Regions from separate parts of the Streptomyces sp. NPDC034037 genome, predicted to be linked through region 2. Evidence: riboswitches for the same ligand, from Rfam matches in the RefSeq annotation. Region 2 holds a riboswitch; each other region holds the start of a gene.

Region 1 (3,264 bases), on a different contig from region 2:
CGGGGATGGTGACGGCGGTGCTGAGAGCCGCGCCCAGGCCGAAGACGCCGCCGAGGACGATCGCCGAGACCGCGCCGACGGAGGCGCCCGAGGAGACGCCGAGCAGGAAGGGGTCCGCGAGGGGGTTGCGGACGAGGGCCTGCAGGACGGTGCCGATGACTGCCAGTCCGGCTCCTACGGTGGCGCCCAGTATGACTCTGGGGAGTCTTACGTCCAGGACGATGGTGCGGAACGGGGAGGGTTCCGCGCGGCCCGTCAGGATGTCCAGGACGTGGGACGGGGGGATGGGTACGGAGCCCAGGGCCAGGCCTGCGAGGGTCGCTGCCGCTAGGGCTGCGGTCAGTCCCGTCAGGGTCAAGAGGCGGTGCCCCTTGGAGTTCCGTCTGTCGCCCTTCGGGCTCGTCCTCAAACGCCGGACGGGCTGGAATTTGCCTCCCCCGGGCTGGAAGAGGCGCCGGACGGGCTGGAATTTGCCTCCCCCGGGCTGGAAGAGGCGCCGGACGGGCTGAATTTTGCCTCCCCCGGGCTGGATCAGGCGCCGGACGGGCTGGGGGGGTGCTCACAGCTGGGCCGCCAGCTTCCGCACCGCCTCCGGGGCTCGTACTCCTGTCACCACGTCCGACAGGGGAAGCACCGCGAACCGCTTGTTCCTGATCGCGGGGACGTCCGCCAGGACCGGGTCGTCGAGGAGGCGCTTCTTCTTCTGGGCGACGCTCGTGGCGCCGTAGTCGAGGATCACGACGACCTCCGGCTTGCGTTCGACGACCTTCTCCCAGGACGCGTCGCCGAAGGACCTGCCGAGGTCGGCGAAGACGTTGCGGCCGCCCGCCCGCTCGACGATGTCGTTGCCGATGCCCCGGCCGCCCAGCGTGAACGCCGTCTTGTCGCCGCTGTCGTAGACGAAGACGGACGCCGGCTTCCCGCCCTTCGTCTTCTGCTCGGTGGCGGCCAACTCCCGCTTCGCGCCGCTCACCCACGTGTCCGCGCGCTCGCGCACCCCGAAGGTCGAGCCGACCTCGCGCACCTCGCGGTAGACGTCGTCCATGGAGACGGCTCGCTTCGCGCACCCCTCGACGTTGAGGCGGCTCTCGATGCCGGACTCGGCGAGCGCGGAGCGGCTGCGGCCGTCGCCGGCGAGGAAGGCGCTGGCGTAACCGCCGTAGACGAAGTCGGGGTCGGTGGCGAGGAGCTTCTCGTAGGAGGGGTACTCCTTGGCGAGCACAGGGACGGACTTGTACGCCTTCTCGTACTTCGGCAGGACCTTGTCGTCGAGGTAGGCGGTGCCGACGAGGCGGTCCGCCAGGCCCAGTTCCAGCATCACCTCGGTGGCGTGCTGGTTCATGGTGACGGCCCGCTCGGGGGGTGCCTCGTACGTCGTCCGCACACCGCAGTTGGTGACGGTGTACGGGAATCCGGCGGCCTTGGCGGCGGGCCCGGCGTCATCGGGTGCGGACGAGGAGCACGCGGCGAGCGGGACGAGCAGGGCGGCGGCGGTCAGGGCGCGCAGGGCTCGGGACATGGCTGAACTGCCTCCTCCGGGGGATTTCCGCGTCCCCCGCGTTGCGTGGAGTGCGGGCGGCAGGTCAGTTCCTGACTCCCCCGCCCCCGATGCGGGGGTGGGGTCACAGTGGCGGGACCGTGCCGGATTCGCACCGGCTTCCTGGCTCCCGCCGCCCGAGGATGTCGGGCTCAGTATGCCTGGACCACGCGCACCTCTTCCTCGGTGACCTCGCCGTCCACGATGCGGAACGAGCGGAACTGGAAGGGGCCCGCGTCGTCGGTGTCGGCGGTGGAGACCAGGACGTAGTGGGCGCCGGGCTCGTTGGCGTAGGTGATGTCGGTGCGGGAGGGGTAGGCCTCGGTCGCGGTGTGCGAGTGGTAGACGATCACCGGCTCCTCGTCGCGGTCGTCCATCTCGCGGTAGAGCTTGAGCAGGTCGCCCGAGTCGAACTCGTAGAACGTGGGCGAGCGCGCGGCGTTCAGCATCGGGATGAACCGCTCGGGGCGGTCGGTGCCGGCGGGGCCCGCGACCACGCCGCAGGCCTCGTCGGGGTGGTCCTGGCGCGCGTGCGCGACGATCTGGTCGTGGAGGGCCTGGGTCAGGGTCAGCATGGCAGTCAGGATAAGCAGAGGGCCCGCACCGTACCGGAATGCGGTACGGGCGGGCCCGAATGCTGGACAGGTGCCCCGAGGGGCGGGTGTCAGTCCTTGGCCCCCGGTTCGCCGGCGGAGGCGACGGCGGGGGTCTTGCGCTTGTTGAAGGCGGCGGCCTCCGGGTTGCGCTTCTTGAGGATCAGGTAGGAGCCCGCGAGGATCGCGACCCACACCGGAGCGGCGTACAGCGAGATCCGGTTGTCCTCGTCGATGCCCATCATCACGATGACCATGCCGATGAACAGGAGCGCGAACCAGCTCGTGTACGGGGCTCCGGGCGCCCGGAAGGTGGACTGCGGCAGCTCACCGCGGTCGGCCTTGCGGCGGTAGCGGATCTGGCACGCCAGGATCATGATCCAGGCCCACATGCCGGAGATGGTCGCGAAGGAGACGACGTAGGTGAACGCCTTGCCGGGCCACTGGTAGTTGATCCAGACGCCGACCAGCATGCACGCGGCGGAGGCGGTGGTGCCGATCAGCGGCAGGCCGTTCTTCGTGAGCCTGGTGAAGAACTTCGGGCCCTGGCCGTTGAGCGCCAGGTCGCGCAGCATGCGGCCGGTGGAGTACATGCCGGAGTTGCAGGAGGAGAGCGCGGCGGTGAGGACCACGAAGTTCACGATCGCGGCGCCGATGCCGAGGCCCATCTCCTCGAAGGCCGCGACGAACGGCGAGACGCCGGGCTTGAAGTGCGTCCACGGCACGACCGACAGGATCATGATCAGCGCGCCGACGTAGAAGACGGCGATGCGCCACGGCACGGTGTTGATGGCCTTGGGCAGGACGGTCTTCGGGTCCTTGGACTCGCCCGCGGTGACGCCGACCAGCTCGACGGCGAGGAAGGCGAACATCACGATCTGCAGCGTCATCAGCGTGGAGCCGATGCCGTTGGGGAAGAAACCGCCCTGGTTCCACAGGTGGGCCACGGAGGCGGTGTCACCGGCGTCGGAGAAGCCGATGGTGAGGATGCCGACGCAGATCAGGATCATGCCGATGATGGCGGTGACCTTGACCATCGAGAACCAGAACTCCAGCTCGCCGAAGAGCTTCACGGAGATGAGGTTCGCGCCGTACAGGATGACCGTGAAGATCAGCGCGTAGGCCCATTGCGGG
Region 2 (3,264 bases):
GGAGGCCTGTTCACCCGCTGGTTCCACCGCTGGGCGCTGCTCGCGGGCTGGGCGGTCGGCATGGTCTACGGCACGCTGGCCGCGTACGGAGTCGCCTCGCCGACGCAGAAGCACTTCGGCGGTTCGTCCGACTCGATCCCGGGCATCGGCGAGATCGGCTACATCGGCCTCACCGCGTTCGTCCTGAACGTGGTCGTGACGGTGGTCCTCACCTTCGCCATGCGGGCGCTGAAGGCCCCCGACGGCATCGACGAGACCTCCCCCGAGGACTACACCGCGGACGCGGGCGACCCCGGCGTCGTCGAGGAGCTGCCGCCGGCGACCGCGGGCGCCGCGCACTGAGCACGCCCCCGTGACACAGGGCCGCCGTGACCAACGACCCGTGACGAAGGGCCGCCGGAAAATCGGCGGCCCTTCGCCGTGCCCGTGTTGCACACTGCGCCGCATGGACATCAGCGCCCTCACGATCAGACCCGCGCACCCCGACGAGTACGAGGCGCTCGGCGCCCTCACCGCACAGGCCTATCTCGCCGACGGCCACCTGGACTTCGGGGCGGACGACCCCTACCTCGCGGTGCTGCGCGACGTGGCGGCGCGCGCGGCCGCGGCCGAGGTCCTGGTGGCCGCGGCGGACGGCAAGGCGCTCGGCTGCGTCACCTACGTGCCGTCCGGCGGCCCGATGGCCGACATCGCCCGCGCCGGCGAGGCCGAGATCCGCATGCTGGCCGTCTCCCCCGAGGCCCGCGGCAGGGGCGTCGGCGAGACGCTCGTACGGGAGTGCGTGCGGCGCTCCCGGGACGCGGGCCGCACCGGGCTCGTCCTGTCCACCCAGACGTCGATGCGCACCGCCCACCGGCTGTACGAGCGCCTGGGCTTCCGGCGCACGCCCGAGCGCGACTGGAGGCCCATCGAGACGGTGCCGCTGCTGGCGTACATGCTGACGTTGTAGGCACCGCACCCCGCGAGCCGACACAAGATGTGGGCCCGCCTCCAGGGCCCGGCACAAGATGTATGCTCGTGCTCGCTGTCGCCGCAGGGGAATCCGGTGCAAGTCCGGAACTGTCCCGCAACGGTGCATGTGTACGCATTCGGCGTACGCGGAGTCCGAGGACCTGCCGACAGCGCACCCGTACCGTCCGGTCCGGGTGCCGACCGTCCGGGCCTCGTGGAGTGGGCCGGTGGACGCGGTACGCCGCCCTGCCCGGGTGCGCCCGTGTGCGCCCATCCCTCCCCCCTGGCCCAGAGCCGAGCGAGGGAGTGCCCCCACGTGACCATCGCGCCTGCCGAACCCGCGTCAGCGCCGTCGACGCCTTCGGTGCCGACCCTTCAGGACGCCGAAGGAACCGACGGGCCGGGGACCGCGCTGCTGCGCACCCTGACCGACCTCACCGCCGACCTGCCCGACGCCGACCCCGGCCGGGTGGCCGCCGCCGCGCTGCGCGGCCGCTCGGCGCGGGCCGACGAGGCCGAGCTGCGGGCGCTGGCCACCGAGGCGGCCGCGGGGCTCATCTCCGAGGACCCGGCGTACTCCAAGCTGGCGGCGCGGCTCCTGTCGATCGGCATCCGCGAGGAGGCGGCGACGCAGGGCGTGCGCTCCTTCACCGACTCCGTCGCGGTCGGCCACCGCGAGGGCCTGATCGCCGACCGCACGGCGTCCTTCGTGACGGCGCACGCGGCCCGGCTCGACGCTTTGGTGGAGGGCGCGCTCGCCGACGGCGCCGACTTCCGCTTCGAGTACTTCGGCCTGCGCACGCTGCACAGCCGCTATCTGCTGCGCCACCCGATCACCCGGCAGGTCATCGAGACCCCGCAGCACTTCATGCTGCGCGTGGCGAGCGGCCTGGCGGAGGACGGCAGCGAGCGGGCGCTCGACGAGGTCGCCGCGCTGTACCGCCTGATGAGCCGCCTGGACTATCTGCCGTCCTCGCCGACGCTCTTCAACTCCGGCACCCGCCACCCGCAGATGTCCTCCTGCTACCTCCTCGACTCCCCGCTGGACGAGCTGGACTCCATCTACGACCGCTACCACCAGGTCGCGCGGCTCTCCAAGCACGCGGGCGGCATCGGACTCTCGTACTCCCGCATCCGTTCCCGGGGTTCGCTGATCCGCGGCACGAACGGGCACTCCAACGGCATCGTGCCGTTCCTGAAGACCCTGGACGCCTCGGTCGCCGCCGTGAACCAGGGCGGCCGGCGCAAGGGGGCCGCCGCGGTCTACCTGGAGACGTGGCACTCCGACATCGAGGAGTTCCTGGAGCTGCGCGACAACACCGGTGAGGACGCGCGGCGCACGCACAACCTCAACCTCGCGCACTGGATCCCGGACGAGTTCATGCGCCGGGTCGCCGCCGACCAGGACTGGTCGCTGTTCTCCCCGGCCGACGTGCCCGAGCTGGTCGACCTGTGGGGCGAGGAGTTCGACGCCGCCTACCGCGAGGCCGAGGCCGCCGGGCTCGCGAAGAAGACCATCCCGGCCCGCGATCTGTACGGCCGCATGATGCGCACCCTCGCGCAGACCGGAAACGGCTGGATGACGTTCAAGGACGCCGCCAACCGCACCGCCAACCAGACGGCGGAGCCCGGCCACACCGTGCACTCCTCCAACCTCTGCACGGAGATCCTGGAGGTCACGGACGACGGCGAGACGGCCGTGTGCAACCTCGGCTCGGTGAACCTCGGCGCCTTCGTGGACGCGGCGAGCGGCGACATCGACTGGGAGCGCCTCGACGAGACCGTCCGCACCGCCGTCACCTTCCTCGACCGCGTCGTGGACATCAACTTCTACCCGACCGAGCAGGCGGGGCGCTCCAACGCCAAGTGGCGCCCGGTGGGCCTCGGCGCGATGGGCCTCCAGGACGTCTTCTTCCGGCTGAAGCTGCCCTTCGACTCCCCCGAGGCGCGTGCCCTCTCCACCCGCATCGCCGAGCGGATCATGCTCGCCGCGTACGAGGCCTCCGCCGACCTCGCCGTCCGCAACGGCCCGCTCCCCGCCTGGGAGAAGACCCGCACCGCGCGGGGCGTGCTGCACCCGGACCACTACGGCGTCGAGCTGACCTGGCCGGAGCGGTGGGCGGCGCTGCGGGAACGTATCGCCGAGACCGGCATGCGCAACTCGCTGCTGCTGGCCATCGCGCCGACCGCCACCATCGCCTCCATCGCGGGCGTGTACGAGTGCATCGAGCCGCAGGTCTCCAACCTCTTCAAGCGCGAGACGCTCAGCGGGGAGTTCCTTCAGGTCAACGCCTACCTCGTGCAGGAGCTGAA
Region 3 (3,264 bases), on a different contig from region 2:
GGCGGGCCCGGGCCAGATAGGCGGCGGGCAGACCGCTGGCGGCGAACAGCTGCCCGGCCAGCCCCATCAGCAGATCGCCCACCAGCATCGCCAGCGACCTGCCGTCGGCCGACGCGCGGGGACGGTCGGGCACACAGTCCCGCAGGGCCACCTGGGCGGTGGGGCGGCCGTGCCGCAACGGGCTGTCGTCGATGAGGTCGTCGTGCACGACCGCGGCGGCGTGCACCAGCTCCATCGAGGCCGCCGCCCGCACCAGCGCGTCACTGTCGGGCTGGCCCACCCCGCGCCAGCCCCAGTAGCAGAAGGCCGCCCGCAGCCGCTTGCCGTCCGCGACGGCCGCCTCCAGCTGCTCGGCCACCGGATGGAGAAGCGGATCGACGTCCGCGAAGCGTTCGGCCTCCTGGCCGACGAACGCACGCAGCACCGCGTCGACACGGTCCTTGAACCGTGCGGGTTCCCACAGGTCAGAGGCCATCGGCGGCCCGCCGAGCCAGCGCGCGCCGGGCCAGGATCTCCAGGTGGGCCGGAGGCACCGCCGCGTACCGGTCCCGCACCAGGCGCCCGCGCACCAGCAGATCGTGCTCGGCGTCCGCCGCCAGGTCCGCCGCGTCCGAGCGGTGCAGCAGCCCTCGTACCGTCCCCACCGCCGTGCCCAGCGTGCTGACCCCGAGGTCGGCCAGCCCCGCCGCCAGCAGCACCGCCCGTTCACCGAGGCCGACGATGCGGCTCGCTTCCCGCGTCATGACATGTCCCCCTGAAGCACATTCCGCCGGGGCACGTCCGCCCGGCGGCCGTCTCGTGTCGCCGCTCACAGGATGACCGCACGCCGGGCGCGGCCCGGCCGGAACTCACGATCGAGTGACCGCCGCGCTTCGTGTTGCCGACCCGCCGCACGGGCGTTGCTGGAGCGAACCGGGAGCCCTCGTGGGGCCGTTCCCGCAGGGTGCCGGGCACGTCTGACCACGATCGGAATCGCCCGGGCAAGTTGTCAGGCCCCTCCGTCGCGCACTAATGTCACCACGCCTTGGTGAACGGGAAATCCGGTGTGATGCCGGTGCGGCCCTCGCCACTGTGATCGGGAAGTCCGGCTCCAGCCCTCGCGGCAGCCACTGGGCACACACGTGCCCGGGAAGGCGGAGTCCGGTCGGTACGACCCGTCAGCCAGGAGACCGGCCAAGGCACGTTGTCCATCCACGAGGTGCTGGAGAGGGTCTGCTGAGCCATGCACATAGCCGAGGGTTTCCTCCCGCCGGCGCACGCGATCGCCTGGGGCGTAGCGTCCGCGCCGTTCGTCGTCCACGGAGTCCGTCGTCTGACCCGTGAGGTCAAGGAACACCCCGAGAGCACCCTGCTCCTGGGAGCCGCCGGGGCCTTCACCTTTGTTCTCTCCGCCCTGAAGATTCCGTCCGTGACGGGCAGTTGCTCGCATCCGACGGGCACCGGACTGGGCGCGATCCTGTTCCGGCCGCCGATCATGGCGGTGCTCGGCACCATCACGCTGCTGTTCCAGGCCCTGCTGCTCGCCCACGGCGGGCTCACCACCCTGGGCGCCAACGTGTTCTCCATGGCGATCGTCGGGCCGTGGGCCGGATACGCCGTCTACCGGCTGCTCAGGCGGTTCGACGTACCGCTGATGGCCGCCGTGTTCTTCGGTGCCTTCGTCGCCGACCTGTCCACGTACTGCGTCACCAGCGTCCAGCTGGCCCTGGCGTTCCCGGACCCCGGCAGCGGCTTCCTCGGCGCGCTGGGCAAGTTCGGCGGGATCTTCGCCGTCACGCAGATCCCCCTCGCCGTCAGCGAGGGGCTGCTCACCGTCCTGGTCATGCGGCTGCTCGTGCAGTCCAGCCGGGGCGAACTCGCGCGGCTCGGGGTGCTGCCGCAGGGCAAGCGGCCCACTACGCCGCACGAGACCCCCGCGAAGCAGCAGACGCAGGAGACGCAGCAGACGCAGGAGACGCACAGGGAGGCCAGCGCCTGATGAGCCGGAACACGAAGATCAACATCTTGCTGCTCGTGGTCGTGGCGGCGCTCGCGGTGCTGCCCCTGGCGCTCGGGCTCGGCGACCACAAAAAGGAACCGTTCACCGGTGCCGACGCCCAGGCCGAGACGGCGATCACCGAGATCGAGCCGGACTACAAACCGTGGTTCTCGCCCCTGTACGAGCCGCCCTCCGGCGACATCGAATCCGCGCTCTTCGCCCTCCAGGCGGCCCTCGGCGCCGGCGTCCTCGCGTACTACTTCGGTCTGCGCAAGGGCCGCAGGCAGGGCGCCGAACGCCGGCAGGCGCAGGAGGCGCACGCCGGGCAGCCCCCGGGGGACGAGGGCGCCGAGCCCGGGCCCGGGCAGCTCTGACCGCCAGTGCTGCCCATCGACGTGGCGGCGCACAGCAGTCGCTGGCGCCGCCGCCACCCCGTGGACAAGGCCGTGCTCGGGCTCGGCCTCACCCTCCTCGCGATCTCCCTGCCGCCCTGGCCGGGCGCCGCCCTGGTCGCGGCCACCGCGCTCGTCCTGCTGCTCGGCCCGGCGGGGGTGCCGCCGCGCAAACTGTGGCGCGCCTACCGTGTACCGCTCGGCTTCTGCGTCACCGGAGCGCTGACCCTGCTCGTCCAGCTCGGCGGCCCCGACGGGTTCGTCACCCTCGCGGAGTCGGGGCCCGCGCGGGCGGGAGGCCTGCTCCTGCGCACCTCGGCGGCCTCGCTCGGCGTGCTCCTGTTCGCCTTCACCACCCCCATGTCGGATCTGCTGCCCCGCCTGGTCAAGGCGGGCATCCCGGCGCCCGTCGTGGACGTCGCCCTGGTGACCTACCGGATGAGCTTCCTGCTCCTGGACGCCATGACCCGCATCCGCCAGGCGCAGGCGGCACGCCTCGGCCACACCACACGGGCCGCCACCTGGCGCTCCCTCGCGGGTCTGGGCGCCACGTCGTTCGTGCGGGCCTTCGACCGGGCGAGCCGGCTGCACGGCGGACTCGCCGGACGCGGCTACGACGGCACCTTGCGGGTGCTCGTGCCCGAGGCCCGCGTCTCGCGGCGGTTCGTGGGAGCGGGCGTGGCACTCCTGGCGGCCCTGACCGCCCTCACCTTCGTCATGGAAAGGCTTCTTGGATGAGCGAGCCCCTGCTGGTGCTGCGCGGTGCCTCCTACGCGTACGAGGACGGGCCGGCCGTCCTCAGCGACCTGGACTTCGACGTCACCGAGGGCAGGGCACTCGTGCTGCTCGGGCGCAACGGCAGCGGCAAGACGACCCTCATGCGGCTGCTGAGCG

Evidence for each region. A riboswitch is a leader RNA that binds a small molecule or an ion and turns the genes downstream of it on or off. The one in region 2 is predicted to bind cobalamin.
Region 1: another riboswitch for cobalamin. It lies ahead of ACZ516_RS05515 (ABC transporter substrate-binding protein); the one in region 2 lies ahead of ACZ516_RS23030 (ribonucleoside-diphosphate reductase subunit alpha).
Region 3: another riboswitch for cobalamin. It lies ahead of ACZ516_RS11505 (energy-coupling factor ABC transporter permease); the one in region 2 lies ahead of ACZ516_RS23030 (ribonucleoside-diphosphate reductase subunit alpha).

The regions. Positions count from the first base shown of each region.
Region 1 is NZ_JBVISC010000001.1:1,254,866-1,258,129, forward strand. It holds gene ACZ516_RS05510 (FecCD family ABC transporter permease) at 1-358, opposite strand, end outside; gene ACZ516_RS05515 (ABC transporter substrate-binding protein) at 560-1,519, opposite strand; cobalamin riboswitch at 1,565-1,686, opposite strand; gene ACZ516_RS05520 (M67 family metallopeptidase) at 1,690-2,112, opposite strand; gene ACZ516_RS05525 (amino acid permease) at 2,202-3,264, opposite strand, start outside.
Region 2 is NZ_JBVISC010000006.1:407,034-410,297, forward strand. It holds gene mctP (monocarboxylate uptake permease MctP) at 1-342, shown strand, start outside; gene ACZ516_RS23025 (GNAT family N-acetyltransferase) at 446-949, shown strand; cobalamin riboswitch at 1,012-1,134, shown strand; gene ACZ516_RS23030 (ribonucleoside-diphosphate reductase subunit alpha) at 1,268-3,264, shown strand, end outside.
Region 3 is NZ_JBVISC010000003.1:211,595-214,858, reverse strand. It holds gene ACZ516_RS11515 (polyprenyl synthetase family protein) at 1-475, opposite strand, end outside; gene ACZ516_RS11510 (polyprenyl synthetase) at 465-743, opposite strand; cobalamin riboswitch at 1,009-1,192, shown strand; gene ACZ516_RS11505 (energy-coupling factor ABC transporter permease) at 1,223-1,978, shown strand; gene ACZ516_RS11500 (energy-coupling factor ABC transporter substrate-binding protein) at 1,978-2,352, shown strand; gene cbiQ (cobalt ECF transporter T component CbiQ) at 2,359-3,108, shown strand; gene ACZ516_RS11490 (energy-coupling factor ABC transporter ATP-binding protein) at 3,105-3,264, shown strand, end outside.